Regions from separate parts of the Lysinibacillus sp. Bpr_S20 genome, predicted to be linked through region 1. Evidence: predicted binding sites of a transcription regulator. Region 1 holds the regulator's gene; each other region holds the start of a gene.
What was found. Region 1 encodes LexA, which represses DNA repair genes until DNA is damaged. Its sites were predicted from a motif close to CGAACATATGTTCG; they were not measured.
Positions count from the first base shown of each region.

Region 2: the regulator LexA is predicted to act here: its motif matches at 5,854-5,867, upstream of MWJ95_RS10115 (YolD-like family protein).
Region 3: the regulator LexA is predicted to act here: its motif matches at 6,694-6,707, upstream of recA (recombinase RecA).
Region 4: the regulator LexA is predicted to act here: its motif matches at 2,085-2,098, upstream of ruvA (Holliday junction branch migration protein RuvA).

Region 1 is NZ_JALNLQ010000010.1:125,682-133,976, forward strand. Features, by position in the region: gene MWJ95_RS20245 (serine hydrolase domain-containing protein) at 1-115, opposite strand, end outside; gene MWJ95_RS20250 (hypothetical protein) at 251-598, shown strand; gene tkt (transketolase) at 627-2,621, opposite strand; gene MWJ95_RS20260 (DUF896 domain-containing protein) at 2,748-2,981, opposite strand; gene MWJ95_RS20265 (CPBP family intramembrane glutamic endopeptidase) at 3,261-3,878, opposite strand; gene MWJ95_RS20270 (LytTR family DNA-binding domain-containing protein) at 4,122-4,574, shown strand; gene MWJ95_RS20275 (DUF3021 domain-containing protein) at 4,580-5,017, shown strand; gene MWJ95_RS20280 (GNAT family N-acetyltransferase) at 5,064-5,576, shown strand; gene MWJ95_RS20285 (YneB family resolvase-like protein) at 5,798-6,466, opposite strand; gene yneA (cell division suppressor protein YneA) at 6,463-6,777, opposite strand; gene lexA (transcriptional repressor LexA) at 6,939-7,556, shown strand; gene MWJ95_RS20300 (hypothetical protein) at 8,054-8,218, opposite strand; gene MWJ95_RS20305 (gamma-glutamyl-gamma-aminobutyrate hydrolase family protein) at 8,243-8,295, opposite strand, start outside.
Region 2 is NZ_JALNLQ010000003.1:431,647-439,941, forward strand. Features, by position in the region: gene MWJ95_RS10050 (hypothetical protein) at 1-375, opposite strand, end outside; gene MWJ95_RS10055 (hypothetical protein) at 388-573, opposite strand; gene MWJ95_RS10060 (hypothetical protein) at 625-789, opposite strand; gene MWJ95_RS10065 (hypothetical protein) at 819-1,019, opposite strand; gene MWJ95_RS10070 (hypothetical protein) at 1,067-1,243, opposite strand; gene MWJ95_RS10075 (hypothetical protein) at 1,272-1,835, opposite strand; gene MWJ95_RS10080 (hypothetical protein) at 1,884-2,072, opposite strand; gene MWJ95_RS10085 (hypothetical protein) at 2,110-3,060, opposite strand; gene MWJ95_RS10090 (hypothetical protein) at 3,095-3,271, opposite strand; gene MWJ95_RS10095 (hypothetical protein) at 3,315-3,668, opposite strand; gene MWJ95_RS10100 (helix-turn-helix domain-containing protein) at 3,811-4,050, opposite strand; gene MWJ95_RS10105 (ATP-dependent DNA ligase) at 4,163-5,065, opposite strand; gene MWJ95_RS10110 (YhjD family protein) at 5,158-5,499, opposite strand; gene MWJ95_RS10115 (YolD-like family protein) at 5,492-5,830, opposite strand; gene MWJ95_RS10120 (hypothetical protein) at 5,996-6,337, opposite strand; gene MWJ95_RS10125 (hypothetical protein) at 6,373-6,879, opposite strand; gene MWJ95_RS10130 (hypothetical protein) at 7,287-7,919, opposite strand.
Region 3 is NZ_JALNLQ010000015.1:22,833-31,127, forward strand. Features, by position in the region: gene MWJ95_RS22650 (ATP-grasp domain-containing protein) at 1-260, opposite strand, end outside; gene MWJ95_RS22655 (phospho-sugar mutase) at 439-2,145, opposite strand; gene MWJ95_RS22660 (tyrosine-protein phosphatase) at 2,331-3,101, opposite strand; gene rny (ribonuclease Y) at 3,427-4,986, opposite strand; gene recA (recombinase RecA) at 5,547-6,611, opposite strand; gene MWJ95_RS22675 (competence/damage-inducible protein A) at 7,004-8,260, opposite strand; gene pgsA (CDP-diacylglycerol--glycerol-3-phosphate 3-phosphatidyltransferase) at 8,278-8,295, opposite strand, start outside.
Region 4 is NZ_JALNLQ010000004.1:359,191-367,485, forward strand. Features, by position in the region: gene MWJ95_RS24495 (LysM peptidoglycan-binding domain-containing protein) at 113-1,159, shown strand; gene MWJ95_RS12755 (phosphotransferase) at 1,230-2,027, shown strand; gene ruvA (Holliday junction branch migration protein RuvA) at 2,142-2,762, shown strand; gene ruvB (Holliday junction branch migration DNA helicase RuvB) at 2,781-3,785, shown strand; gene queA (tRNA preQ1(34) S-adenosylmethionine ribosyltransferase-isomerase QueA) at 3,803-4,846, shown strand; gene tgt (tRNA guanosine(34) transglycosylase Tgt) at 4,901-6,046, shown strand; gene yajC (preprotein translocase subunit YajC) at 6,216-6,476, shown strand; gene MWJ95_RS12785 (DUF421 domain-containing protein) at 6,629-7,264, shown strand; gene MWJ95_RS12790 (putative polysaccharide biosynthesis protein) at 7,261-8,295, opposite strand, start outside.

The DNA.
Region 1 (8,295 bases):
CAAAATATTCTTCTAGTATGGTTTGACCATGTTTTTTAATAATAACTCCGCCACCTGTACAATCTAATTGTGAGAAAGTTTTCTTTACTTGTGAAAGTATAGATTGTGGATTCATTTAAATCCCCCCAACATTTGTAGTTCAATTCCTACATTTATTATTGTATACCAAATGAAATTAATACTAGAAGCGTTTTTCCATCTGCGAAACCTTTTATTACCAAAATCGTTATTATTTTTAAGGAGGGATTGTGTGAATACTCTATTTACTTATAAGCATTTCTTAGATGAACATACGTTTTCACTTCTTGATCCTATTTTTGAAGCTACTCTACTTTTTGCTGTTTTGCTACTCATCATTGTGATGATCAAAAAAGTATCTATTTGGTTTTGTTTACTTTTTGCAAGCTTCTCAATAATTGTCTCAGGTCAACTGCTTTGGTTTAGTGGTATTATCGCGGATGAGCTAAATCTAGAAGGAAGTTCCAAGGGCTTTTATTGTTTTGTCGTGATGCTTCTTATTCATTGTGCAGCTATTTGGATTTCTTTAGTGAAGGCCTCTAAACATGAAAAAATACCGCAGTACTCAGAGGAGATTTAACCTACTGAGTATTGCGGTATTTTAAGAATTATAGCGCTTTTACCTTCGCTACAACATTGTCTACTGTGAATCCGTATTTTTCCATTACTACTTCACCTGGTGCAGAAGCGCCGAACTTGTCAATTGCAAGAACGTCTCCTTCAAAACCAGTGTATTTATGCCAGCCGAATGATGAGCCCATTTCGATTGCAAGACGTTTTGTTACAGCTTTTGGAAGAACAGATTCTTTGTAAGCTGCGTCTTGTTTTTCGAAGCGGTCCATCGATGGCATTGAAACAACTGCTACATCCATGCCTTCAGCTTTTAGCGCTTTTTGAGCTTCAACTGCAAGTGAAACCTCAGAGCCTGTTGCAATTAAAATGGCATCTGCCACTTCTTTTGTCGCAGGAGATACTGTATAAGCACCTTTAGTAACACCTTCACGTACTGTATCAATAGATGCGTCAAGAACAGGTAAGTTTTGACGAGATAATACTAAAACAGTTGGTGTTTTTTCAGATGCTACTGCTAGCTCCCATGCAACCGCTGATTCGTTCGCATCAGCTGGTCGAACAACAGATAAGTTTGGCATTGCACGTAACGATGCAAGGTGTTCGATTGGTTCATGTGTCGGACCATCTTCCCCTACAGCGATTGAGTCATGTGTAAATACATAAGTAACAGGAAGACCCATTAGAGCAGAAAGACGTACAGCTGGACGAACATAGTCAGAGAATACAAAGAATGTACCGCCGAATACGTTAAGACCACCGTGAAGAGCCATACCATTCATAGCTGCACCCATTGCAAATTCACGTACACCGAACCAAATATTACGGCCAGCATAATCGTCTGCAGAGAAATCTCCAGCGTCTTTCATCGTCGTTTTATTTGAGCCAGCAAGGTCAGCTGAACCACCAAAGAATGATGGTGTTTTCTTTGCAATTGCATTTATTGCATCTCCAGAAGAAGAACGAGTAGCTACTGATTTACCTGCTTCATAGACTGGTAATTCTGAAGCGAAATCCTCTGGTAATTGTCCATTCATTGCATTTTCAAATTGTGCTGCTAATTCTGGGAACTCTTGCTTATATGCTTCAAACTTAGCATTCCAAGCTTCTTCAGGTTGTTCCCCTTGAACTTTAGCTGCTGCTGCGAATGTATCATATGCTTCAGCAGGAATTTGGAATGGCTCGTGTGCCCATTCATAAGCTGCTTTTGTTAAAACGACCTCTTCTTGTCCAAGTGGTGCACCATGAGAAGCAGCTTTACCTGATTTGTTTGGTGAACCAAAACCGATAACAGTTTTCACTTCGATTAGTGTTGGTTTGCCAGTTGATTTTTTAGCTTCTTCGATCGCTGCATTAATTGCTTCAACATCTGTACCGTCAGCTACTTTTAAATAGTTCCAACCATAAGATTCAAATCGCTTTTGGACATTTTCTGAGAATGATTTTTCTAAATCACCATCTAAAGAAATATCGTTTGAATCGTATAAAACGATTAGCTTTTCAAGTTTTAAGTGACCTGCTAAAGAGATCGCTTCAGCTGCAACACCTTCCATTAAATCGCCATCGCCACAAAGTGCGAATGTATAGTGATCCACGATGTCATGCCCTGGTTTATTGTAAGTAGCTGCTAAATGACGCTCAGCCATAGCCATACCAACTGTCATAGCAATACCTTGACCTAGAGGACCTGTTGTTGCCTCTACCCCAACAGTATGACCATATTCAGGATGTCCCGGAGTTAATGAATCCCATTGACGGAAGTTTTGAATTTCTTCCATTGGTAAACCGTAGCCTCCAAGGTGAAGTAAGCTGTATAAAAGCATTGAGCCGTGACCAGCAGAAAGTACAAAACGATCGCGGTTATACCATTTTGGATTAGCTGGATTATGGCGAAGTTGTTTTGTCCAAAGCGTATAAGCCATTGGCGCAGCCCCCATCGGTAAACCCGGGTGACCAGAGTTTGCTTTTTCAATTGCATCGATTGACAAAGTTCGGATAGCATTAATTGCTAATTGATCCGCATGTTGAGTCATTATGTTGTGACATCCTTTCTCGTCCTATATATTGTTCTTATACAGTTTAGTCAACATTGCTTCAGAAAACAATGTTTTTGTTATACTATTAATGATTTGTTACATACTTTATAGAAATGTGTCACATTAATTTAGAAATTTATTTTTTTTCGCTTGTTTCACTTTTTCTGGTGTAACATCATTTCCTTCTGCATCTACCACTTTTACGTTTTCAATTGTATCACGCATCGTCGCTCTAAATGTATCTAGATATTCCTTACGAAGCGCTGTTCGTTCCTTCGCCTCTGCCTCTGTTAAAGTACCACTTTTAGCCTTAGCAGAAAGTTCATTGATTCGGTTAATTTTTTCTTTTGATAACATAATTACACACCTTTCAATACATATCATAATGAATATGGTATGCAAAGTATAGCATGTTTTCCCTTAGAATGCAGTTATACCAACCTTTCTCGTATCAGTTTATTCTTTAACAAACATAGTGTAGGGAAAATCAAACTTTTGATACCTCATTCGATACTCACTCGTCAGGAAATAAAAAAACACCTTCTTATAAAAGGTGCAAGTTAAGGCATATAACTAGCCTGACACGCTGTCATGGCTATACGTTTCTAAAGTATATATACATTATCAAATTGTTCTTTATTTACTAGCCCATTTTCCAGAAACAGCAGATAACATTAGCCATGGTTCAATAAACATGTTAATCAAAATATGAGCTAAGATTGGTGCAAATGTACTTCTTCCAGCCATAATATAAAGCATTGCGAGAAGACTTCCCAAAATTGTGGTACTTATAATAGCAGGTAAAGCAAACTTCCAATCCCCTTTCAAAAGTACCCATAGACCGTGAGCAATTCCAAAGAGTATCCCCGAAATTAGTATTTGCATTACGTCTGAAGCTCCAATAGTTAATAAGTATTCCATAAGTAAATGTCTAAATATAACTTCTTCCACTATCCCTCCCACAATAGCAGCCCATACTCCAATTACTTTAAGCCAAGAAATAGTAAATAAGTGTGCTTTTACGAAAGGTATTGCAATGCATGTATAAGCAATGTATCCCATTAAAATAAAAAGCGCAAAAATCCAAATAAATATATTCGAAAATACATCTGTCCTAAAGCCAATTCCATTTTCAATAAAACCTTCAGGATTATTAAAATACCAAAAGATTATACTTGCTGTGAGCATCGTTGAAATACATACTAGTATCCAACTAGTTTTATTTCTTTCACTTGAAGTAGTTAATCCATTCATAATAGCCCTAGCCTCCTAACCATGAACTTGCCGAATACTCATTTTTCCGAAAAATTCATGCCCCAATTTTGTTTAGACCTCTATTTCGTTTGCAGTACATCTTACCTGAACTCAATATAACGAACGCAAAATATGCCAACAATACGTTTGGCGTAACATGTTGTTATGATTGTGTAAGTTGCCTTTTACAAAGCATGACCTGCATTTTCCAAAATGCTGTATATGCTATAATTTTTTTGGGAGGTGATAAAGCTGAAAATAGAGGTACAAATAGATTCAGAGTATGAAGAGCCGCATGTAACAATTTGTACAGCAAAACTTACTCCTACGATACAAGCTGCTATTTCTTTATTACAACAAGAGCAAGAAGAACAAATTTTAACAGGAATAGCAAATAATAAAACATATATCGTTGATCCAAATTCAATAATTGTTATTCGAACCGAAGGAAGAGAATTAGCTTTATATGATGAAGAAAATAATCGACTCATTGTGAACAAACCTTTATATGAATTAGAGCGACAATTAGGGAATAATTTTATACGGATTTCTAAATCTGCAATTATTAATCTAGCAAAAGTCAAAAATATCGAAGCTTCATTTAACGGAACAATGGAAATTGAGCTAGTTTTAGGAATTAAAGAAGTTATTTCTCGTAATTATCGAAAGCAATTTAAAAAGCGTTTGGGGGTTTAAGATAGATGCATTTTTTTAAAAATGTAGCGTTTGGTGTAAGTATGGGCTGTACAGTTTTTGTATTTATTAATCTTTTTGGTTCTTGGATTTTTGGAAATATTTTTTTTAAAGCTACTACAGCTAACTTTATACAACAAGCTATAGGTTCAATTATTGTGGGGCTTGCTTGTGTATTACCATCCTATATTTATCAAGTAGAACGTTTAACTTTTTTATTACAAACAGGTATCCATTTTTCAATTACTATAAGTACTTTTATTGTTGTTGCGCTATTTTTAAATTGGCTTCCAACATCATCTATAGCAATAACTATATTAATGCTATTCTTTAGCGTTTTGCTTTTTACTCTTGTTTGGCTGTTATTTTATTTATATAACCAATCTGAAGTAAAAAAAATGAATAAAAAGATTAATGAGCTGATTAATAAGAATAATACTCTATAATATTTTTATAAAGGTTTGAAATTTTCATTACTTGGGGGAAAGAGAAATGTTTATCAAAACAAACAGACTAGTAATAAGAGAATTTGAAATTCAAGATTGGCAAGCTGTCTATGAATATACGTCAAATCCAGATGTGATGAAGTATATTCCAGAGGGCGTTTTTAATGAGGAAGCAGCAAAAAAGTTTGTTTCTGAAAATAGCGGTGAAAAAGCAAAACACTATCCTGTTATTTTACAAAGCGAAAATACTGTGATTGGTCATATTGCCTTCCATCAATATTTTGGTGATCATACTTATGAGATTGGCTGGGTTTTAAATCCGAACTATTACAATAACGGATACGCCTCTGAAGCGGCAAAAGCTATACTGGACTACGGATTTAATGAAATGAAACTTCATAGAATTATTGCCACATGCCAGCCAGAAAATATCCCATCCTATCGAGTGATGGAGAAAATCGGTATGAGACGCGAAGGTTATTTTAAAAAATGCATCCCATACAAGGATGAGTGGTGGGATGAATACTATTATGCTGCCTTAGATGAGGAATGGGCTTAAGAGATTGATTGAATCAACTCAATTTTGTGGGTAAAGAGAAAATACGAGAAAGAGAGGTAGAAAAATCACTACTTCTCTTTTTTTCTATTGGAAACAGTTCTTTATCATTGCGATAATGGTATTCGTCTCTCGACTCGTTCCTGCTCGGTCCTTTATCTTTGTCTAGACCTTTAAACATACAAAAAATCAGTAGGACGATGAAACGCCCACTGATTAAAACGTTACTTTATTGATTCGATTCCCTTTTGATGTTCCCGATATCTCCTATGGACTGTAGCTTTGCTTACATCAAAGCCCAGACCTCTAAGAGTCATAGCAATTTCCTCAAAGGTAAAGCCTCGATTACGCAGGTTGACAATTTCCTCCACAGGTACATCCTTACGTTCCTGACCGTTTGGATTTCCACGGTTAGATAAATTATTTTCAGGGCGATAGCCATTTTCAACGGCACGACGCATACCACGACGTATTTTAGCATTATGGATTCTGCGCTGATACTCTTCAACAATTGCTAAAATTTCTAGGAGCATCGTATCCATTTCATTTAATTGTAAAGGTCCCGCATCTCGCATCGAAAAAACATCCGTTTCAGTTTTCTGCAATAAGTGCAACACTGCCATTCGAGCATTTCCACGTCCTAAACGTGTTTCATCCTGCACAAATAATGCATTTATTTCTTTTTCTTTTATGAAATCGAGCATTTCTAGCAGACCCTCACGTTCTACATCATAGCCGCTATGTTTGTCCTTAAAAACATGTTTAACTACGTAACCTTGTTCTTTAGCATAGCGCATCAACTCATCCTGCTGACGCTCTAACGAGGAATGTTGTGTCTCTTTTTCTGTACTCACACGGCAATAGACAACAGCCGATTGTTGATTATTTATCATTTTTCGTTTCTCGCAATTTCAATTGAATTTATAGGGTAAGGTTGGTCACCTACTACTGGGATTACTATGGATTTACCCGCAATAATTTGTACGTTCGTTAATTCATTTTCCGCCTTTACAAGCTTAATCCATTCATCCGTTTTCATTTTACCACGGTACTGTTCGGCTAACGACCATAAGCTATCACCATGTGCGATTTCAATTTCTGTGTACGTTACATCACCTGGGTCTGTTATAAAAAGGTATGCTGCAAAAAGTAGACAAGCTCCTAATAAAGTTGTAATATGTGGATTTTTCTTTAACCAGTTCATGTTTATAACCCCTTTTCGAGAATGTTTGTTCGGAATATATGTTCTCATAATAATACGAACAAATGTTTTTGTCAAACACTTTTCGAACCTATGTTTGCTTAAGTGTTCGCATTCTGTTATACTATTAATAAGTAGAATGATTAAAAAAGAGGTGAGCAATTATGAAAAAAGTTTCGAAAAGACAAGAGGCCATATTAGAATTCATTAAAGAAGAAGTGCGCTCAAAGGGGTATCCACCATCTGTCCGCGAGATTGGTGAAGCAGTTGGACTTGCTTCAAGCTCAACAGTTCATGGACATTTAGCTCGTTTAGAGCAAAAGGGCTTAATTCGACGCGATCCAACTAAACCCCGTGCAATTGAAATTTTAGAACCTGAGGATTCTATTCAAAAGCAACAAGTTATACATGTCCCACTAGTCGGGAAGGTTACTGCAGGTTCTCCGATAACTGCTGTTGAGAATATCGATGAATATTTCCCGCTACCAGATATTTATGGTACAAGTGAAGATCAATTATTCATGCTAGAAATTATGGGTGAATCAATGATTGAAGCTGGCATCTTAGACGGGGATTTAGTGATTGTTAAACAAAAAGCTACTGCTGATAACGGTGATATTGTCGTAGCAATGACTGAGGAAAATGAGGCAACTGTAAAACGTTTCTTCAAGGAAAAAAATCATTTTCGTTTACAGCCTGAAAATGTAACAATGGAGCCAATTATCGTAGACCAAGTTTCTATTTTGGGACATGTTGTAGGTCTTTATCGTCGTGTACATTAAAAGTATCTCAATATTAAAATATAACAAGAGGATATTATGTTCACAGATGGGCATATTCCTCTTTTTCTTATGTTTTGAGTGCTATTTACACTAAAAAAGAACCCACTTTAAAATGGATTCCTACACTTAGGGTTTATAGCTCATCCACGAAAAGTTGAGGTTGACATTTGTAAAAACGTACTACATGTATATACGTTGATTGGAGTGGAGGCTGGGCGGACTCCTTGGGGATCAGCGATAGGGGAACGAAGGCTCATCGGACGCCCCCAGGAAGCTCTGCGCGAAAGCAAAGCGGCAGCGGCAATGTTTTATCTGTGCGAAAGCGAAGCGACAGCAACAAATGTTTTCTGTAGCAAAAGCAAAGCGGCAGCTACAAATGTTTTATCTGTGCGAAAGCAAAGCGGCAGCTACAAATGTTTTATCTGTGCGAAAGCAAAGCGGCAGCTACAAAGCGCCCAGCCGGAACGGAAATCAACCACACGTTATGGTGATAGCCTTTAAAACATTGAATTAGCCATTTCAAGCAAATCCTGCATGGTGAAATCTTGTGTTATTTCACTTTCCATACGAATTGAATATTTTAGACTGTCATGAACAAAAGTTAGTTGACTCTCGTTTGGCTGATATAATGCTTTTACCCCATTTTTTACAAATATTTTCATTCTCTGCTACTTCTAAATCCTCTTTTATGCCTCTACCTTAAACTTCAAACTTGCCTTTACAAATGCAGCAAATAGTT
Region 2 (8,295 bases), on a different contig from region 1:
GCTTCCTGATACTTCTGCTTCTGCATCAATCTTGATGTAGAATACTTCAGCTTTAGTTACAGGTAAGTCATTGATATAATTATCCCCATATTTATTTTTATATTCTGCTATTTCTTTATTGTTCTTTTCATTAACTACAGAATGCTTTGAAGCTGCATTTATTATTGGTAAAAATATAACCATTACACTAAATAAAACAGCGAGTCCAAGAGCACCAATGAATTCAAAATTTTCTCCTATCCATAAGCAAATAATACTCAGCACAATAAACAGTCCAATATATAAAACGTATTGCCACCAAGTAAAACTTGCCAAAAAATGACTTTCATGTAATCCTACACTATCACCTATCTTAACAACTTCTTCGTAGTTCATTAAACCTCTCCTTTATTCATATTCAATTGCAATAATATTAGACAATACAAACACGATGCTTTTACCACTATTTAAATTAACTGGTACAGTCCATTCAGCATTTCCTGATGCAGCCCTAGTAATTTCATTCATTACACATTCAGCTTCATTTCCTTCAAAAACATAATTATCTTTCACTGTGTAAATTTTTAAATCCACCTTTTCACCAACTTTATGTATTTTCTTTTATAAAATGAAATTATTATTTAATCATACTTCATTCACTATTGTTTCTAAATCTTCTATAACCTTCTTTAATATTTCATTTCTAATTATAGAAAATAATAATGCTTCTGTACCCTCTGGGTTGTAATTTTCTAATTTAACTCCATTAATCTTATAATCATGTATCAGCTCTTCTATTTTATTTATCATATTTATTCTCCTCTTATGAAAGTAATTTATTATTTAATCTGTTCACTGACAATAAAGCAATCTCTAAACCAATGTCCTTTAAACGTAAATTTACCTAACCCTCTAATTCTATGATTCCAAACACACCCAACGAATGGATCAACTAAAATTTTATTACCTTCACTAATTCCGATATATTCATGTTTGTTAGAATCATATTCTATAAGTTCAACTTCAATAATTTCGTACACGAGACGCCACTCCTCGTTATTCATTAAAAGCGTTCTATTATTTGATGTTAATATCCTAATTCTGCACCATGCTTATAACCGATCTCATAAGAAGTATTTAAATTATCACAGTATTTTTCTGCAATTTCCAAATCATCCAGTACTACGATTGTTCTGAAATTTAAGTCCTCTAATCCTTTTATGCGAATTTCATATTTACCTTCATTTTCAACTACGTAATACATTACAAACACCTCTCATTCAATAAATTCGTTATTTTAATGAAAGTTGACCTCTAACATATTCAACAAATTCATTACCTCTATCACAAAATTCACTAACCATTGCACAAACTAATCCAAATGACATTCCTGAATGACCTTGATCCTCTAATAACTTCTTGGCATCATCAAATGTTCCATCATTATTTAATACTTTTACTATATCTAAACAATTCCATAATTCCATTCCGTGATATAAATCATTAAGTCTAATAGGTACGATTTCACTCCAATAATCCCATTTATCTTTTTCCAGAACAGACTTACCTTTTTCTATCCAAATTTCAGTATGCTCAGGAATCATTGCTTCGTGCTCTCGTTTCTCTTTTTCATACCTTTCTGCTCGTTCCTGTTGTTCCTTATCAAATTCAGATTTATTTTTTCCTATAATGTCTAAATACGCACTGTCCATTGTTACCGTATCAGAATAAAGAGTCTTACCATTAAAATCTGCACAAGCTAAAATACCTTTTTCTTTAAACTCTAGTAAGTGATTAACAGCATCCTGTATTGTACTACCTGCTGATAACATAATTTCTCTGTAATTTTTATTCATTTTACATCCTCCAGTTATGTATTTGTTTTTATAATATCAACTTTTTATTTAATTACAGTTCAATAAGCTACTCTGAGCATTTTTACGTCCTAAATTACTTACATTCATTTTATATACCTTTTTTACAGTAGTTGGCGATAATTCTAATCCATCTTTATAATAATAAGTAGCACCAAACTTATTGTGAGGATTATATCCCATTGATTTAAGTATCTTTCTTATGCGTAAGCTCTTCATTTTTATCAGCTCTCCTTTTTATTAATTATTTTATTAACTAAATATACATACCTCTTAAATAACCTTCAATAAGACCATCGTTTTGCAGTTTATTTAAAACAACATCCACTTTATCAAATACCATTCTAGCGTATTTGTGATTCATATCATTCATTAATATACGTTGATAATCGTAAGGTTGTAAGAAGTTTTCATCCAACACATCTATATTTTTAATCACTAGTGACTTCTTATCTACACTTATACCAAATGAAATATCATCGATCAGCATACTAAAGAAATATAAAGTTGGCTCATGATGATTACTAAATCCATACTCCATTAAACTTTCAACTGTCTGATTAGATTTTATTTTTATTCGATTAGTAAATCCTTTAGAAGTTAATTCTTCTTTTGTTGGTGGTTTAATTTTGTAATGCTCGCTATTATATTCACTAAACGCAATTAAGTTGAGCTTGCTTTCTATGTATTTTCTACGTTCTTCTGAAATGTTAAATTCCACATTAGTCTTATCAATTCCTACTAAAACAATTTCATTTCCTTTTACAGTGATCTCTTGTGTACCATAGTTAAACACATGATTATTCTTAACAATTTTACCTTTTGTAAAGTTATTAGAAAGCAATACATTTCGTGTTAATTTGAGAGTTGCTTCTTCTTTGCTTGTTGAGAAATTGTTATTGAATTTATATTGGTATTGATTATAAATTTCATCTGATATGTATAATGGATATTTTAATAAGTTGTCCTCAACCATAGTCCAGTAATTAGTTAATTCCTCAATAGCAGCTTTACGGATTACATTCTTAGATGCTTCTCGTTGACCTTCATAATAACCTAAGAAATTTGCATACTGTTCTTTTCCTTGACTATCGACAACTAAAATATCGCCCTTCTCTAATCCTTCAATGTCTGTGTTAAAATAGTACTTCTTTTTGTTTGTACGTTGGTTACTAATCAGATTAAAATTCACCTTTGCTATTTTCATTTTATTTGTTTCTCCTTTTTATAAAATCGAATTATTATTTAGCATGAATTATCATACTCCATGTCTCATCTATTGAAATTTCTAGAATATCAAAGTTGAAACAATTCAAAAGTGCGTTATCTGGAAATCCTGAAAACATACGTTTACCATCTATATGAATTTCTATTCTTTCTTCTTTATTAATTAATGGAACTAGGTCTACTACTTTCATTAAATCTCTCCTTTTATGTAATATACGAATATTATCTAATGATTTAATTAGTATTTAGTACCATTAAATTTTCATTATCGTTGAAGTAGATTACAAATACTTCAAATTCCTTATCATAATGAGTCTCTTCATCAGCAGCTCCTTTTTTACTAATGAACTTTTTCACTAAAATAATCTCTTTTTTAATTTCTTTGATATTACTATACCTATGTGACATTAATGATCCGACATTTCCAAGATATTTTGGCTTATCATATTCTTTGAGTTTTTCTAACCTTCTATCTAGATGGCTCTCTCCAAGCTTGTTAACTCCGATTGGGACAATTTGATAAGGTTTACCGAAAGTAATTGACCATACTTTATCATCCACTCCGAAACCCTCTTTAATTTCAATCACTCGTTTTCCCTCCTAAAATTTAGTAATGTTTGATTTCTTAACCTAAGTATAAATAATAAAATACATAAAGTAAAGTATAATTTATGTATTTCTTTATTTAATTTTATAAAAGGGAAATATTATCTAATAAAAAAAGAGTCAATCAAGACTCTCCACTCACCTCATCATTTTCTTCTACAATTGAAAATAACTCATTCATATCAGTAATATCAAAAGCATTTACCATCTCATCAATTGCATGTTTTGTATAACTTTTAGTTTTATTATTATAAAGTTCGCTAATAGTACGTGCAGAAAGTGATGTTCGCTCTGCTAAATCTTTTTGTTCCCACTCACGCTCAGCTAGTAAAACCCTTAATCTAAGTTTGACTGTTTTCATCATCAACTTACCACCATATCTTTATTTATCAGTAACTAAATTATAAGATAACTCTTCAATTTATGGAATACTAAAGCAGCATAATAAAAGTCACCCATTTAATAATGAGCGACTACTAAATACTTTCTTCATGAACTTTATTAAAATTAAAACCTTTAAATGAAACAATCCTCAATGATCCTGTGCTTGTTTTCTCAAGATATTGTACCTTACAGAACAATCTTGGTTCTAGCCACATTATATCTCGTTCCACATTATTTACTATCTGTTTAGCTATTTCTCTAAATGCTCTTTTTTCATCAGGTTTAAAGCCAAACTCTACATTCGCAACTGGTCTGTATTTACCATTACTTAATTGCGTACCTACAATCATTGTAAATGGATTTTCTTTATAACCTAATATAACAACATCCATTACTTTGAAATGCTTGTATTTCAACCAACTATGCGAACGATGGTTAGTTTTGTAAGTAGAATCACTTCGCTTTCCTACAATACCTTCCATACCTTTATCCTTTGTTAACTTAAAGATATCATTACCATTGCCCACTACAGAAGGTGTGATCAACAAATTATTCGAAGGTTCGATTATTGATGATAGTATTTCTTTTCGTTCCACTAATGGTTTACTCATAACAGATTCATCTGTCGCTAACACATCAAAAGCAATAAATGTAGTAGGATGAGTTAACATAGCTTGTTCAATTTTCTCTTTATTTGAAAGTCTACCTCGATATGCAAAATCATCAAATATAGATATACCATTCCGTAAAACTACACCTTCACAATCAATAATTGCTTCATGTTCATGAATTGATTGTCCTGCAGCTTGTAATTCTGGAAATTTAGCAGTTACATTATTCCCATGACGAGTATAAGCTTCTACTTTGTCTCCTTGTTTATGCAAAAGGATGCGCCAACCATCCCATTTTATATCATAAATCCATTCAGGATTATCTATTATTTCATCATTGTTACCCATATGCAAAAGCATTGGTTTAATTGGAGTAAATATCATTATATCATCTCCTTATTTACCATTATCTCATGAATGAAAGTGTAAAAATACAAGAAATACAAGGTATGAATGGTAAATAAGTTGTTTTAATATCATTTATTTAAATATCGTTGTATTAGATCTTCAGTATGAGACTTAAGTGCTTGCTTGGCATAGTTCAATATTTCATCTTCCCCACCTGTTTTAATAATGACATCACTAAAATATTCACTTACATTTATCCACTTCACTATCTCAATATTTTTCTTGGCAAGCATACGTTTCTTATTGTAAAAATCGTTTCTCAAGTCTTTTAACAATTTATCTATAATATTTAAATAAACTTTTGACATTTTTAACTTTTCAAGTGATGAATAATCATGTTGCAAGGAACGAATAGCCATGTCTAATTTTATATAATCATACACATCATTACGATCCTCTGGTCTAATCATCAGCGTCCACCAACTTTGCGTCTTGGATATCGTAAAATGAAATACGTTTTACAGAAATGTCTGTATCCAGTAGTAGTTCCTTTTTATACGGATCAATGCCTGTAACTAGACCAGACTTGTCTTGTAGATGATTATTGTTCCATAGTGTTAAAGTAATCAGTTTTTGCATTTTAAAAGCACGTTGTATAGTTTGTTCAATCTCCTCTATTTCCCACTCAGTTAATTCACGCTTTTTATCGTAAAATTGCTCTTGTTTCCACTTTCTTATTTCAACTAAATGCTCAGGCAACATCATCGCTGTCCATTTTTGACTTCCTCTGTCTTTTATCACTTTTAGCACTCCTCACCTAAAACGGAACGTTTGTTTGTATTTATTATAGAACTAACGTTCCATTTTAGGCAAGAAAAATTAGAGTTAAAATACAAATAACTTCTTTACACTCACTTTATATTCAATTTTAAATATGTATTTCACTAAATAAAAGATAACTATTATTTAACGTTTCATCGAAATGCTTGTACCTGCTTTTACATCTCCGCCAACGTTACCGCAGCTTACTGAAGTTCCTGCTTTAACTGAACCTTTAATATTTTGGCATGTAATAGATGTCCCACCTTTAACATCCCCTAAAACATCACCTTTAATTGTTGCAGAAGAATCTGTTTCTAATTTGTTTATACTTCCATCTACAATAATATGTACATCACCTGATAAATTACCTGTCTCAATGACTTTACCATCAACATAAATCTTATTATTAATTACTGAAATATTATTACCTTTCACATTCACTGTTTTACCATTAATCGCTACTGAATTAAATGATTTTCCAAACACAGTACCCATCTCCCATCTTTTTATCGAATATTTTCTTATGTATTTTTAAATTTTAAGTATTCATTTCTTGTGATTTCATAAATTTTATCATCATAGTACTTACCATCTAATAACATTACTTCGTTTTTTCTATAACCAACTACTCTTCCGTTGTATTTCTCTATGTATTTGTCGTACATTTTTTCAGCTTCATTACCTTTAATTACTTTAAAACTAATTTTATTAAAGTAAAATTTGTCAAACAGGTCTGTTAGAAAACTTCTAAAGTCTTTTGAAAAAGTATAATTTATATCGTGAAAATTAATCGCATATAAATCAGTAACATTTCGAGTCTCCCTGTCAATATAAGCACCTAGTAATCCTACAATTTCATTGCCTTTCACGCTGACCATCTGTAAATGATTCCAACTATCTCTTGGTACATCAATATCATACCTAAAGTAAGATGAATAAAAGTAGTATTTATATTTTTCATCTAACATGGCTTTTCTCATTAAGGCTTGTAATTTATGATCATGGTCTACTGCAAATTCTAGTGTCATGACGAACCTCCTTATTAATGTTTTCTAAACCTTCAATGAAGTACAGTAAATCCTCATACACCTCTGCTTTAATTTCTTCCTTCTTATCATATCTAGCGTTCTCATATGTATGTGCTAATGATAATTCTATGTGGTACTTCAACCATTCATATTTCACCATCTTTTATGTATTTTAATATCTGTTTGTCATATAATGATATTTCCCTAAAGTAATAACTTTCTTGAATAAGTACAGACAAATATATGTTTCACGTTCATCTGATCCCCATTCGTCATTAGTGTTGAAATTAGCACCAAATAGTACTGTTCCTTTATCACAACTACCTATTTCTAACTTCCATCCATATTTGTTATACATGGTATTACTCCTGTTCTAATTTATTAATATTCTCATTTTATAAAACAATTTAATCTTCCTTGTACTCTAGATGCTCTTCTAACCATTCAAGATGTCTTGGTAAATCATAAGAATTATAACCTTCTATACTTGCTTCCATAAACGATTCAGCTACCGTCTTTAATCTTAATAAATCTTCTTCACTCATAGTAACTCTAATTGCTGTTCTTACACTCTCATCTTTCCAACGATTCATTACTACGTTAGGTTCTGTTATGCTCATATAATAATATTTATATGTTTTGTAATCTGTTTCATTAGCTTGTTTTACAACACATTTCTCAGCTTCAAATACATATCCATATTCTCTCTCGAATATCTCTTCAAATTTAATTCTTTTGTAGTAATCAATTCTGTGAAAACTATCCTTACTTCCTGTTTTCCATTCTTCAATGTAATTATCCTCAGATAATAGTGATCTAATTATCTCACCTAACTGTTTCACTTTCGGAAAATCGTGCGTTCTGCTATTTAAAAGAACTTTGCCTTTATACAAAACATCAATATCGTAGTAAAAATACATTATTCCATTATCTTTATTAACTAATTTGTCTTCTCTAAATGGTTGCAAAGATGGATTTGAATACGTAATTACTAGATCACCTTTAATAAAGGTACGTCTTATTGTTGTATATTCGCTCATTTATCTATTCCTTTCATCTATATAATATGTTACTTAGTTGATAAAACGAGTGACCTAACAGCGTACAACATTCACATGCTTGGGTGTTTCTCATAATAGAGAGCAGGGTTACTGGTTTGTCACTCTCCTACTGTTAACCCTTTTTCGGATGACTATGTAATTAAAATTTCTTAGCTACTAAAGTTGAAATCTTATCCACTATAGGCTCATAAACATATTTATCTAACCCGAACATTATCTCCTCTACGTTGTATGCTAACCACCTTAGAATAAATAATGGAAATGTGATTGGCAGCATAATGATTCTTGTGATGTTATCAATAATATCTTTTACTTTCATTTGCCTTTTAGTACCAATAAAATGATTGACCATGCA
Region 3 (8,295 bases), on a different contig from region 1:
TTAGAAAGAACCATTATATCTTTATCTAACATGGTTAGAATTGCTTTAACATCATTCTCTTTACAAATTTCCAAAAGTTCTTCAACATAATTATCATCTTCTAGTGATGGTACTATATATGAATTTTCCACTGAATATAAGGCTGGTAGTATATTTGAATTTCCTGTAGCTATTATCCCCATGTTAAATTTCGCAAATTCACGATTAAATACTTCTAACATTTCTACTCTTCTTCCTGGACAGCTAATAAGAATATTCATCCGCCATTTCTCCTTTTAAGTTCATCTTGGCCTATAAAAAAGGCATTTTATTATCTTTGGATCTATATATTCTTTTGTTAAAAGTACAGATTTATAGTAAAAAAAATATTTTTGAATCAAGCCAAAAACTAATACCCGTTGCTGGGATGATTGCTTTTTTGACTTTCTTCATCGTTAATTACTTGTTTGTTATAAAGCTTATCTGTAATTGTTTTAACTTTTGTTGTGCTTGTTCCTTCGTTCTAGCTACTGTACCAAAGTAAAACTTACATTTTGGCTCTGTTCCGGAAGGGCGAATCGCTATCCATGATTGATCTTCTAATATAAACTTTAAGACATTTTCTTTAGGTAATCTAATTGAAGAAATCAAGCCACCTTGATGAATGGCTTGTTGCGTTAAGTAATCTTCTATTACCATTACTTTTTGACCTGCAATGTCAAATATTCTATTTTCCCTAAAGTTTTGTAGTAAAGCTTGCATTTCCTTTTGACCAGAAATGCCTTCAAATATTTGTGACTGTAATGCTTCTTGATAATAGCCATATTTATTAAATAAACTGTCCAAAACATTTAGTAACGTTTGTTGTTTTGTTGCATAATAGGCTGCCATCTCTGCTACTACCAACGCAACTTGAACAGCATCTTTATCACGTACAAAGCTTTGAACCAAGTAGCCATAACTTTCTTCATAGCCGAATAGGAATATTTTTTCCTCCGATTTATCATACTCAGCAATCTTTTCTGCAATATATTTAAAACCTGTCAATGTGTTCACAGTTTCAACTCCGTATTGTTGAGCAATTACTGCACCAAGTTCAGAGGTAACAATTGTTTTAAGTAATACGCCGTTTTCAGGTAGCGCATTTTTTTCTTTTTTCGCCTCAAGCAAATACTGTAAGATTAGTGCACCTAGCTGATTTCCTGTTAATAATTGATAACCTTGCTTTGTTATCACTGCCACACCTAATCGATCGGCATCTGGGTCGGTTGCTAATAGTATTTGTGCATCTGTCTCGTTACCTTTTTGTATTGCATACATAAAGGCTGCTGCTTCCTCTGGGTTTGGATAAGAAACCGTTGGAAAATCTCCATCTTGCACGGCTTGCTGTTCTACAATATGGACATTTGTAAAACCAAATGCTTGTAAACCTTGTTGTACCGGTATTAGCCCTGCACCATGTAAAGGTGAGTAAACAATTGGTATAGAGAAGTCGATATTTGTACGTTGTTTTAAAGCGAGTAATTTTTCTTGATAGGCTTGGTCAATATTAAGTAACACCCATTCTACAGTTCGATGCTGTTCTAATATGTGCCATGGTGTTGTTGGAATGTCAAAAATATTTTGGATATCATCGAATTTTTCAACGATAGTTTGAATGGCAGATGGCGTAAGTTGTGCCCCGTCCTCCCCATAAACTTTAAAACCATTATATTGTTTTGGATTGTGACTAGCAGTAATGACAACTCCTGCAAAAGCGTTTAAATACCTTACTGCAAAAGATAATTCAGGTGTTGGGCGCGCATCGCGAAATACGAATACTTTCACCCCTAATGCCCCCAGCACTTGAGCTGTTTCAATAGCAAAATCCTTTGAGAAATGCCGTGTATCATAAGCAATAACAACACCACGCCGTTTGGCTACTTCCCCGTTTTCTGTGATATACTGCGCTAGCCCGTATGCAGCTCTGCGAATTGTGTAGATATTCATCCGATTTGTACCTGCACCTAACACACCACGCATACCTGCTGTACCAAATTGTAGGTATTGATAAAATCGATCTTCAATTTGTGTTGCATCATTTACAATGGCTAGTAATTCTTTTTTTAAATGGGAAGGAACAGTTTCCTTTATCCATTGCCTGTAATGATCTTCTACTTTCCTCAATATGACACCTTCTGTTCATTTAATAATTCCAATGGCATGTAAATCTGTAGAGACGTTTATATTCCTAGGCCCAAGTTGTATCGGGCTACGTAATACTTTATATACCATCCACGATATCAATAATGACATTAAAGCTTTCCGTATTTTTTACTTACATATCTCTTAATATAAGTTCACTTCTTCTGTTAATGCTTAAAAATCTTCCACCATTTCCTCACTTCGATTTTACAAGGTTCTTGTATAATAAAAGGCTGGTTTTCAATTATTCTTGCATTGTTTTCGAGTAATATATCGATGGAATCTAACTCTTTTTTCTTTTCTAAATAACAAAGCCCAACATCAAAAAAAAATGGTCGAGATGATTGATTGTGAACATCCGATCCATACGTATGAACTAAATTAGCCCTTACTAGTTCAAGGGAGCGCTTTTGTATTGTACGACCAAAATAACCAGCTAAGCTGCCAGCAGTTATTTGTGCTTTTGCTCCTTCACAAATTAATCGTTCTAAATTAACAGGCCTTTCAACAATGGCTTTATTTCGTTCTGGATGCGCAATTATTGGGGTAATTCCTTCAGACAGTAATGCACGAATAATACTTATTGTATAAGCAGGTACAGTATAGGATGGTAATTCTAAAAGCATATAATTTGAGCATGCTAATGTGTGGATTTGATTTGTTTTATAGAGTGGAATGATTTTTTCTGATAATCGTACTTCATGTCCGGTAAAAAGGGTTAGAGGAATACTTTTTTTTGTGAGTTCAGATTGTAATAAGTGAATTTGATTTTTCACTGCGTTATAATTTGCATGATATAGTGGGTGATAGCAATGGGGAGTGGCTATTATTTCTTTAATTCCTTCTTTAACTGCTTGTTCAAACAATCGCATAGTATCTTCCATCGTTTTTGGTCCATCATCTACATTCCATAAGATATGACTATGCATATCAACCATTAACATCCTCCTCTCTAATTAGAAAAGGTCCAATACTTTTATTATGCTCAGTCTATAAATATTATGAGTACTATTAAGGAAGTGGTTATTGGATAACTAAAGAGTAAATAAAAAGGCAACTCTTTGTTCGAAACCGAACAAGAAGTTACCTATTTTTTCGTGTTTAACTTTAATTGCTAAAGTTTTCAGTATCCTCATTAATAAGAAAAACATTTCGAGCCCGCAATCCGCGACAAGGTTTCCTGTGATTATCTGGTGCAAATATCCACCTATTATATCGACTCGAAAATTCTATTCTTCTTTTGAAATAAAATCTTTAATGATTTTATTTCGCATATTCCACGGCACGTGTTTCACGAATAACCGTTACTTTAATATGACCTGGATAATCGAGTTCTTCTTCGATACGCTTACGGATATCTCTCGCTAAGCGATGTGAAGCTAAGTCATCAATTTTTTCAGGTTGTACAATTATACGGATTTCACGACCAGCCTGAATCGCAAAGGATTTTTCTACACCATCATAGCTTTCGGAAATTTCCTCTAACTTTTCAAGTCTACGGATATAGTTTTCAAGCGTCTCACTTCGAGCACCTGGACGAGCTGCTGATAACGCATCAGCTGCAGCAACTAATACGGCAATAACAGATGTTGCTTCTGTATCACCATGGTGAGAAGCAATACTGTTAATAACGACCGGATGTTCTTTGTATTTTGTTGCTAATTCCACACCGATTTCGACATGGCTACCTTCAACTTCATGGTCAATTGCCTTACCAATATCATGTAATAAGCCTGCACGGCGAGCTAATGCTACATCTTCACCGAGTTCAGCAGCGAGCAAGCCTGCTAAATATGCAACCTCAATTGAATGTTTTAGGACGTTTTGTCCATAACTTGTACGGTATTTCATGCGGCCTAATATCTTCATTAAATCTGGATGTAAGTTATGAATGCCTATTTCAAATGTTGTTTGCTCACCAGTTTCGCGGATTTGTTCATCCACCTCACGGCGAGATTTTTCCACCATTTCCTCAATTCGAGCAGGGTGGATTCGGCCATCCTGTACAAGTTTTTCAAGTGCAAGTCGAGCCGTTTCACGACGAATTGGATCAAAGCCTGATAAAATAACCGCCTCTGGAGTATCATCAATAATTAAATCTATACCTGTTAGCGTTTCCAAAGTTCGGATGTTACGACCTTCACGACCAATAATACGACCTTTCATTTCATCATTAGGCAAGTTCACGACAGATACTGTTGTTTCTGCAACGTGATCCGCTGCAAAACGTTGCAATGCCAATGATAAAATTTCACGTGCTTTTTTATCTGATTCTTCTTTCGCACGTGTCTCAGCTTCCTTCGTCATCACAGCAATATCAGTTGCTAGCTCTTTTTCTACTTCTCCTAAGATAATAGCTTTCGCTTCATCTCTAGTTAAAGCGGAAATTCGTTCTAACTCCGTTTTTTGCGAGGCAACGAGCTCGTCCACTTTGCTTTCCATCTGTTCAATATGCTGTTGTTTTTCGCTTAGAGCTTGTTCTTTACGCTCAAAGCTTGCTTCTCTCTTATTTAGAGCATCATCTTTGCGATCAAGATTCTCTTCTCTTTGCAATAAACGGTTCTCTTGTTTCTGAAGTTCTGAACGACGTTCACGAATGTCATTTTCTGCTTCAGTACGAAATTTGTGAGTTTCATCTTTGGCTTCAAGTAGTGCTTCTTTCTTCAATGCCTCCGCTTCTCGTTTTCCTTCTTCAACGATTGTTTCAGCGACATGTTTAGCACCAGTGATTTTTGAGTCATTCACTTTTTTCATGTAGATATAGCTAACAGCGGCACCAACGATGAGTCCAAGCAAAGCGGAGATGATAGTAATTCCATCCATATGAACACCTCCTCTTGCTATTTGGGTATTACAGTTTCAGTCGGCGCATACATCAATTTCGACTTGGTATGATGCGAAGATCTAATGTAAAATCTTATTATTCATTTCTTTCAAAATCCTTGACATCTGCCAGAGTCTTCATCTTCGTTTTAATAGGTCTTCAACGCCCTCTAAAATGAATTCAGAATGTACTGCCTATTTAAAGTCATAATTCAGAAATTATACATATTTAATTGTATAGCTAGCCTCAATCTCTGTCAAGGATAGTCGGGCATCTGTTCGCCCTTTCAAGAAAAAAAGTCAGTCATATCCATTAAGAGAATTAATTACCTAATACTTTTTACACTAATGCTTATTTTAACTTTTATCTTTAATGCGCAGAAACAGTACTTAGGAATTACTTTTGAGCTTAAATGCCTTCTTGAATGTCTTCCATAGCTTTTGGGGTTAAGCCAAATATATGGATATCCTAACAAATATTATAAAACCACATTCTTCCGTATGTGTAAATAAAAAAATGCATTGCTCCCACTATAAAGAGTGGGAACAATGCATTTATATTATTCATCCTCAAGAAGAAGCTTTAATTCATCATCCATTTCTTCCTCATCATCATGAGCAGCAATTGTGTATGATGAAGATGCAATGCCGTAAGAAGCACGGATTTTATTTGCGATGTCATCCAGTACCGCTGGATTTTCTTTTAAATACTGTTTCGCATTTTCACGACCTTGACCTAGGCGCTCATCACCGTAAGCATACCAAGAACCGCTTTTTTGAACGATGTCTAATTCAACACCTAAATCGACTGTTTCGCCCTCTTTTGAAATTCCTTCACCGTACATAATATCCACCTCAGCTGTACGGAATGGTGGTGCTACTTTATTTTTCACAATTTTAATTTTTGTACGGTTACCCATAATGTCATTGCCTTGTTTAATAGCTTCTGCACGACGTACTTCTAAACGAACGGAGCTGTAGAATTTAAGCGCACGTCCACCAGGTGTTGTTTCTGGGTTCCCGAACATAACACCGATTTTCTCACGTACTTGGTTAATGAAAATAGCAATCGTTTTTGATTTGTTGATCGCACCTGAAAGTTTACGTAACGCCTGCGACATTAAACGCGCTTGTAAACCAACATGCGAATCACCCATATCCCCCTCGATTTCCGCTTTCGGAACTAATGCTGCTACTGAGTCGATAACGATGATATCGATAGCACCACTACGTACTAATGCTTCTGCAATTTCAAGCGCTTGTTCCCCTGTATCTGGTTGAGATAATAGAAGCTCATCAATATTAACGCCCAATTTTTGTGCATAGATTGGATCTAACGCATGCTCAGCATCGATAAACGCTGCTTGTCCACCATTTGCCTGCACCTCTGCAATGGCATGAAGAGCAACAGTTGTTTTACCTGATGATTCAGGGCCGTATACTTCAATAATACGTCCACGTGGGTAACCACCAACACCTAATGCAGCATCAAGTGCTAGCGAACCACTTGAAGATGTAGCGATTTCTAAGTCAGTCTTTTCGCCAAGTTTCATGATAGAACCTTTACCAAAATTCTTTTCAATTTGTTTTAACGCCTGTTCTAAGGCAGCTTTACGATCACTCATTCATTTTCCTCCTTCGAAAACTGTTCACTGTTTTTCTCTATCTCTACTATACTTGTTTTTAAGAGAAGACGCAAGAAAAAAGCGAACGTTTATTCGTTTTCCTTCAAAAATAAAAATTTGGGTAACTTTCCATTACCCAAATTTCTATTTTTAACTATATTATGGATCATCAACAAAACGTGTGGTTGATTTCCGTTCCGATTAGGCGCTTTCCTGGGGGCGTCCGATGAGCCGCTTCACTCGCGCTGCTCGCTCCAGGGTCTCATCTGTGACGCTAATCCCCGAGGAGTCGCCCAATCTCCACTCCAATCAACTTATTTAAAAGTAGACTTTTAACAAAAGTCATCCATATCTTTTGATGATGAACCAATACCATGCCAGGGCAGAATTGATTAACTTTTTTTAAAGCCTCTTTCTGCCAAAAGCTGCATTAAATAATGACAAGTAAATTTAGCTGCGCGCAGTCGATTGGTATTACGCATGCCCGATAAATGAAGTAAATATGTTATCGGTTTCTCATCGCCAATGGCAATACCAATCCAAACCGTCCCCACTGGCTGATGATCATGGGCTGTAGGACCTGCAGCACCTGTTAATCCGACACCAATATTCGTATCAAACTTTTCACGTACAGCACTAGCCATAGCTGCTGCACATTCACTGCTGACAATCCCATGTGTCGTTAGTAATTCTTTAGAAATACCAAGCTGCTTTATCTTAGCCTCTTCTGTATACGTCACAACGCCACCCACAAGGGCATCCCCTACACCAGGTATTTCGGCAAGTTCTGACTGAAATAATCCCGCTGTTAAACTTTCAGCCGCAGAAATTGTTAACTTATTATCTAGTAACATTTCTACTGTTTTAGAGGCAAGTGAATCATCATCCATACCGTATTGATAATCTCCTACAAGCGCTTGGATCTCTGCTACCTTTGCAGCTATAAGCTGCTGCGCTTCTTGCTCAGTTTCTGCTTTGGCAGTTACACGCAATGTAACCTCACCGTCAGAAGCAAGTGGCGCAACTGTTGGGTTAGTTTGCGAATCTAAAATATTTTGAACACGTACTTCAAGCTCTGCCTCTCCAATACCATAAAAACGCATAACATGTGATTGTATAACCCCTCCAGCGTTTAACATCGCACTAAGCTTTGGCTTTGCTTCAAACTGGAACATTGGCTCAAGCTCTTTTGGTGGCCCTGGAAGCAAAATATACGTACGCTCATCCTTTGTTACGATCATGCCAGGTGCCATACCGTGATGGTTTGCAAGCACCTCACTACCTGCTAGTATTAAAGCCTGTTTACGATTATTATCCGTCATTGGACGCCCTCGTTTTGCAAAAAACTGCTCAATAGTAGACAGTGCGGTAGCATCAAAATCGAGAGTAACGTCAAGATGACGCGCAATTGTTTCCTTCGTTAAATCATCCTTTGTAGGACCAAGCCCTCCAGATAAAATGATTAAATCAGCACGAGACTCTGCAATGGAAATAGCCTCTTCTAAACGTTGTGCATTATCTCCTACAACCGTATGATAATACACGTTTATCCCTAATTCGGACAATTGACTAGAAATAAATCTTGCATTTGTGTTCGAAATCTGACCAAGCAATAACTCTGAGCCAACAGCAAGAATTTCAGCATTCATGTTCCTCAAGACCTCTCTTATTTAGACTCAAGTAA
Region 4 (8,295 bases), on a different contig from region 1:
AGCAGTTTTCCTTAAAACCTAGTGTACCATGAAGCATTTCCAACTGCGTGAAATTTTTGTATCCAAATGAAACATTGAACATATGATACGAAGAGAGGAAGGGAGGAAAAAATTGCGTATTCATATTGTCCAAAAGGGAGACACGTTGTGGAAGATAGCGAAAGAGTACGGAGTTTCGTTTGAAGATTTAAAGCGGCTTAATGCCCATCTTGCTAATCCGGATTATATTGTACCGGGCATGGAAATTATCCTACCTGAAAAAATAAACAAAGAACCGCATAGAGAACCACATAGAGAACATCATCGAGAAACAGATTGGGGAATGCATAGAGAAGGGCATAGAGAAGGACATAGAGAAGGGCATAGAGAAGGCCACAGAGAGGGCCACAAGGAACACATGCATAAAGAACATATGCACAAGGAGTCACCTACAAGGCATGTTAAAGAAAAAGAGGTACAGAGACCGATGCCGCCACCAATTATTGTACCACCACCACCAATGCCAGAACCACAGATGATTCCAATTCCTTATCCAATGCCGATGCCGATGCCTCAGCCAGCGCCTGTTGAGCTTAGCTGGAATCAAAACGTTGTCATGCCAAGTGTAGAGCAAACTGTATCTCCAATTCAAATTCAACCACAACCACAGCCTGTAGCCCAACCGGAGGCGCCACCACCAGCACCAATGCCGCAACCGATTTTTATCATGCCACAAATGCCGGCAGTACCACATTGTGCTAGCTGCCATCAGCCAGTACATCATCATATGTATTGGCCGATGCCAATGCCAATGCCGATGCCTATGGAACCGCAAGTTGAGGCGTATACGATGCCAGAACAACCAACATGTGATATGGGATGTGAAAAAGTTGCTGGGGCGGAGGAGTTTTTAGAATCTAGTACATCTCCATTCTTCCCTATGAATCCAGAATTTCAACCTATGCCGGAAATGATGCCGGAAATGGAACAGCCATGTGGTTGTCATGCACAGCCAGTCATGATGCCGACTTGGCAAATGGACCAATGTTTCTGTCCGCCACCATGCCCACCGCCGTGTCCATCACATTGCCATATGCCACATTCCCATATGCAACATTCGGTAGGACCATGGATGTCACCGCACTTTTACCCAGGCGGGATGACGCCTTATCGATGGTGAAAAAGCGTATATAATTGAAGAAGTAAAGCCGAATATTTGGAAGTATAAATATCAATCCAATATTTATTTTGTGAAACGAGCAAAACAGATAGAAATAGCAGAAAAGGTAAGGGCTATTCATAGACAGCTTGGCCATCTGGAACCCTCGCTGATTTTACCTTTAATGAAAAGTGATGATGAGTATTTAATCGTGCAAGATTGGCAAGAAGGCAGTCATAGTGCTAATTTTGCACATAAAAAGGATCGAAAGGAATCACTCAAACTATTAAATACATTACATGATACACATAAAAAAATTGCTTGGCAGCGAGTTCCAGGTTTGCACACCTATTCACAGCTTTTAAAATGGCAAATGCGTCATATGCGCTTTAAAAGCAGACGGAATGAATTTCGTGCATTTTTAACAAAAGAAGAAATTAATCAAATTTCACATTATAGTGAAAAATCGTTACAGCTAATCGCACTGGAAGACCTACCTGAAAAAGAAATAACGCTTTTACATGGCGATGTCGTACATCATAATTTTTTATGGTGCTCAGATGGGCATTTACGTTTAATAGATTTTGATTTGGCTCACCTTGGGGAAGCGGATGATGAATACATCTTATGGTTGCATCGAGTATTGCCGGCTGTTGATTATGACCTTGGTAAAATATTTGCCGAGCTACCAGAGCTGAAAAGATTAGATAAAAGAAAACTACATCGTTTAAAATATCCAAATGAGCTATTACGTGAATGGCTTTTTGCAGTAGATTTGCCATTAGATCAACAGATGATATTTTTAGATTATTTAGTGCCATTTACAAAAAGAGCTCTCACATATTGGCCAAAACTGTGGTACGATATTGATAAAATGATAAAGAAATGACCGTCTTTTGGCGGTCATTTTTGTATGTGGACGACGAGTTGTGTTATTTCTTATAGTCGAGCATTCGTTCGTAATATGCTATAATCGAAGACGATGATTGTGAGGGAATATAGAATGTATGATTATTTAAAAGGACAAGTAAAGCGTGTAACTCCTGAGTATATCGTCCTTGAACAGCAAGGGATTGGCTGGCAGCTGAATACACCAAATCCATTTGCGTTTAGGACATCACCCCTTGAACAACAAATTTTTGTTCACTTGCATGTACGTGAGGATGCACAAGTGTTATATGGCTTTCCGAATTTAGACCAACGAGAGCTATTCCGTAAACTTATTTTAGTGTCAGGAATTGGACCAAAGGGTGCGCTTGCAATTTTAGCTACTGGGAACCCACAACAAGTTATAAGTGCAATTGAGCGTGAGGATGAATCGTTTTTAGTAAAATTTCCAGGTGTGGGTAAGAAAACGGCACGTCAAATGATTTTAGATTTAAAAGGTAAACTTGGCGGGTTATTGGAGACTATAGAGTTACCTAGTACAGAAGATGAGCTACCGTTATTTGGTGTAAATCCATTTAAACATGAGCTTGAAGAAGCGATTCTTGCCTTAATGGCACTTGGTTATTCTGAAAAAGAATTAGAAAAAATTCGTCCACAGCTTGAAGAAAACGACAAGCTTGAAACAACAGATGCATTTATGAAGCAAGCTTTACAATTGCTATTAAAGTTAAAATAGTGAAAGGGGGGGAAGTACATGTCTGAACGTATGATGGCTAGTGAAGCAGGTAGCTATGATGAACAGTTTGAATTATCTTTGCGTCCACAAAGATTAGCCCAATACATTGGTCAGCATAAAGTAAAGGAAAATTTACAAATTTTCATTGAAGCGGCAAAGCTTCGTCAGGAAAGTTTAGATCATGTGCTGTTATATGGACCGCCTGGACTTGGTAAAACTACATTAGCGGCTGTTATTGCTAATGAAATGAATGTCAATGTGCGCATGACTAGCGGCCCTGCGATTGAACGTCCTGGAGATTTAGCAGCTATTTTAAGCTCACTGGAGCCAGGAGATGTACTATTTATCGATGAAATCCATCGCCTGCCTCGTGCAATTGAAGAAGTGCTTTATCCTGCCATGGAGGATTTTTGTTTAGATATTGTCGTTGGTAAAGGCCCTGAAGCACGGTCTGTTCGACTTGATTTACCACCATTTACACTTGTCGGTGCAACAACAAGGGCAGGAGCATTATCAGCACCTTTAAGGGATCGCTTTGGCGTATTATTACGATTGGAGTATTATGATAATACATCGCTGGCAGAAATTGTCGTACGAAGTGCGCATTTATTTGATGTTGAGATCGAACAAGTAGCAGCACTTGAAATGGCTACACGCTCGCGTGGTACACCCCGTATTGCGAATCGCCTACTGAAACGAGTACGAGATTATGCACAGGTGCTCGGAGATGGTATGATAACGGAGGGACTTGCTAAGCAAGCGCTTGAGCTATTACAAGTCGATCCTAGAGGGCTTGACCATATTGACCATAAACTTGTGACCAATATGATTGAGCGCTTCCGTGGAGGCCCTGTAGGCTTAGATACGCTGGCAGCTTCTATTGGCGAGGAACGCGTTACGATTGAAGATGTGTACGAGCCATATTTAATGCAAATTGGCTTAATCCAGCGGACGCCACGTGGACGTGTGGCAACACATTTAGCCTACGAACATTTTGGATATGAATATCCCCAACAAACCTAGAAGAAGGAAGTATTTTCATGCGTGTAGAAGATTTTGATTTTGAATTGCCAGAAGAGCTTATTGCACAAACACCACTTGTGGACCGAACAGCTAGTCGTTTAATGGTAGTGACGCCAGGCTCAAAAAATGTAGAGCATCATCATTTTGCTCATATATTAGATGAGCTAAAAGCTGGAGACTGCCTTGTGTTAAATGATACAAGAGTCTTACCAGCGCGTTTAATGGGCGTTAAAGAGGAAACTGGTGCTCATATAGAAGTACTGCTATTAAAGCAAATGGCAGGTACAGATGAATGGGAAACGCTTGTTAAACCAGCTAAACGTGTAAAAGTTGGCACAGTTGTAACATTTGGAGATGGCTTACTGACAGCTATTTGTACAGGAGAGCTTGATCATGGTGGACGTACATTTGAGTTTAAATATAATGGGATTTTCTATGAAATTTTAGAGCAACTTGGTGAGATGCCACTACCTCCGTATATTCGTGAAAAATTAGCGGACAAGGATCGTTACCAAACTGTTTATGCAAAAGAGCGTGGCTCAGCTGCAGCACCAACAGCCGGCTTACATTTTACAGAAGAATTACTAGAGCAAGTAAAAGCAAAAGGGGTCGAGGTTGTATTTATCACTTTACATGTGGGGCTTGGAACCTTCCGTCCTGTAAGTGTAGATTCCATTGAAAATCACGAAATGCATGCCGAATTTTATAGTGTAACGGAAGAAACCGCATCTATTATAAATCGGGTAAAGAGTAATGGTGGAAAAGTGATTGCTGTAGGTACAACCTCTACGCGTACATTAGAAACGATCGGCTCAAAATATGGAGGCGAAGTGCGAGCGGAACAAGGTTGGACGTCTATTTTCATTTATCCAGGATATGATTTTACGATTGTAGATGGTTTAATCACAAACTTCCATTTACCAAAATCAACCCTTGTAATGCTTGTAAGTACGCTTGCGACAAGAGAAACAATTTTAAGTGCATATCAACAAGCTGTAGAAGAAAAATATCGTTTCTTTAGCTTTGGTGATGCTATGTTTATTCGTCCAAAAGGAGAATAAAGAAAAAATCGGAGTACTGTTTTTACTTTAGATAAGAGAGGAATTTTTTATACTATGACACAACCAGCAATTCGTTATGAGCTACTTCATACTTGTAAACAAACAGGAGCGCGCCTTGGCATCGTGCATACACCGCATGGCTCTTTTGAAACACCAGCATTTATGCCTGTAGGTACACAAGCAACTGTTAAAACAATGTCACCTGAGGAATTAAAAGAAATGAATGCAGGTATTATTCTGTCAAATACGTATCATTTATGGCTTCGACCAGGTAATGATATTGTGAAGGAAGCAGGAGGCTTGCATAAATTTATGAACTGGGATCGCCCGATTTTAACAGATTCAGGTGGTTTCCAAGTGTTCTCACTTAGTCAATTCCGCAAAATTGAAGAAGAAGGCGTTCATTTCCGTAATCATTTGAATGGGGACAAACTGTTTTTAAGTCCAGAAAAGGCGATGGAAATTCAAAATGATTTAGGTTCGGATATTATGATGGCTTTTGATGAATGTCCACCTTATCCTGCGACATATGACTATATGCTGCAATCAGTAGACCGTACAACACGTTGGGCTAAACGTTGTAAAGAGGCTCATAAACGAACAGAAGATCAAGGTCTATTCGGTATCATTCAAGGGGGAGAATTCGAGGATTTACGCCGTCGTTCTGCAGAAGCGTTAGTAGAGTTAGACTTCCCAGGTTATGCAATTGGCGGACTATCAGTAGGTGAACCTAAAGACGTGATGAACCGCGTATTAGAGTTTACAACACCATTAATGCCAGCGAATAAACCGCGATATTTAATGGGTGTAGGGTCACCTGACTCATTAATTGATGGTGCTATTCGAGGCATTGATATGTTTGACTGTGTATTACCAACACGTATTGCCCGTAATGGCACATTAATGACATCTGAAGGCCGCTTAGTTGTTAAAAATGCAAAATATGCACGTGATTTCGGACCAATTGATCCGAACTGTGATTGCTATACATGTAAAAATTATTCACGCGCTTATATTCGCCATCTAATTCGTACGGAAGAAACGTTTGGTATCCGTTTAACGACTTACCACAACTTACATTTCCTACTGAAGCTAATGGAACAAGTACGTGAAGCAATTCGCCAGGACCGTCTTGGTGATTTCAGAGAAGAATTTTTCGAGAAATACGGCTTTAACGGACCGAATGCAAAGAACTTCTAATATTTAGTAAAAATATCATGTAAATTTGTGTGAAATGAGAATATTTCTAGCAAAACATTGTCATTCTTAGAAAAAATATTAGTAATACAGAAAAATTTTGGGCTTGTCCATCGCTTTTTTATGGTGGAATAGTCTATACTAAATAAGAATTGGAAAGGGGGCAAGAATGATGGAACAACTATTAGGATTCGCACCAATATTATTAATGTTCGTTGCAATGTGGTTTATTTTAATCCGCCCTGCTAAAAAGAGACAGCAGGAAACACAAAATATGCAAGGTAATTTGCAACGTGGAGATAAAGTTATTACAATCGGTGGCTTACATGGTGAAATTGACTCAATTGAGGACACAGCTGTGACATTAAAAATCGCAGATAATGTGCGCGTGAAATTTGATCGTCAGGCAATCGGACGTATTGTTAATGACTAAATTTTTTCTGCAAAGGCGTTGTCCAACTATAATGGACAACGCCTTGCTCATATAAATAGCTTTGTCAAAATGTAATAATCCGTTTGACAAGGCTTTTTTTTGTATAAAAAGTAACTTACACGGTCACCTTAGTATATGATGGGGGTGCCTGTATGGGAGAATATTTAACGATTATTTTTAGAACAATCTTTTTATATGTGTTTATCCTAATAATTTTTCGTTTAATGGGTAAACGAGAGGTCGGCGAATTGTCTGTAATCGATTTAGTCGTATCCATTTTAATGGCTGAGGTTGCAGCATTTGCACTCGATGATTTCAAAAGTCCTTTATTTAAAGTGATTTTACCAATTATCATTTTGTTTTTCATACAAATAATAACTGCCTATATTTCACTTAAAAATAAAAAATTTCGTGACCTAGTTGATGGTGATCCAGTCTTACTTATAAGAGATGGTGTTATTTTAGAAAATGAAATGCGCAAGCAACGCTACAATTTAGATGATTTGTGTCAACAATTACGCGAAAACGGGAATGCATCCGTTACAGATATTGCTTATGCCTATTTAGAGCCTTCTGGCAATCTGTCCGTATACCAAAAAGATGAAAAAGCATTTGTTTACCCACTGATTATAGATGGTGATATTCAAGATAGGCATTTAAAGGTCTTGCATAAAGATACTGATTGGTTAATGGCAGAGCTTGCTAAAAATAATATTACAGATAGTAACACCGTATTTTTTTGTGTTTGGGAGGAAGATCGGCTTCATATTCAGCTGAAAGAATCTTAAACTTTCTTAGCAAGCTTACGAAGGTAGCGCAAATCAGTGATGCGTAACTGGTTGGAAAATAGTAAGAAAGTAAAGAGTAAAAATAAGGTTACACAGCTACTTAAAACAAAGGGCAATGGCATAACTTGCATCAGGAAATACTGAGAAACACAAACAGCAATAAAGCAACCATAAGGAACGACAAACATTCTAAATCCAGCACGCAAATTTTTACGCTGTCTGACTGTTGCAATATGCAAGAATGAGGTTAATAACACGCCGAAACCAATTGCTACAACGGCACCTTTTTCCTGTATACCGGGCTGAGAAGCAAGGACGAACATGACAAAGAGCTTACCAAGACCACCGTAGATAGAGTTCATCATGGCTGCACGAGCTTCACCGATTGCTTGTAATATAGAGTGCAATGGGCTTTGTATATAATAAAAATAAAAAATAGGGGCTAATATTTTCACATACCCTCGATTTTCTTGTAAGTGAAAGAGCTTCATAGCTAAGTCGTCCCCATGAACAAAAAAGTAAGTAGCGGCAACGCAGCCCACTAAGGATGATAGCCGTAATGAGACAGAAATACGTTCCTGTAAGAGCGGTATATGCTGACGTGCAACGGCGTCACTAACAGCCGGTATAAGAACGATCGAAAGAGCGGCTGATACAAAAGCCGGGAATAATAATAGCGGGACTAGTACACCCGAAATAACCCCATATAAAATTGTTGCTGCGGAGGCTGTTAATCCAGCCATTGTTAAAGCCTTTAAAAAAATGATTGGCTCTAAAAACCAAGTAAAAGATCCAAACAGCTTGCTTCCAGCAGAAGGAAGAGCAATCCGTAACATCGGAGAGGACGGATATGCCTCGATTTTGCTTTTTCGTGTCAATAATTTTTTCTTTGAGACAATATAATGCATCCACAAATACAAGAAAGCAACGACTTCAGCTAAAAGTGTAATACCCATTGCAGAGGCTGCGGTTACGGCAGCGTTATCATAGGCAGCTACAAAGGGTAGCGTAAATGTGATAAAGCTAATGCG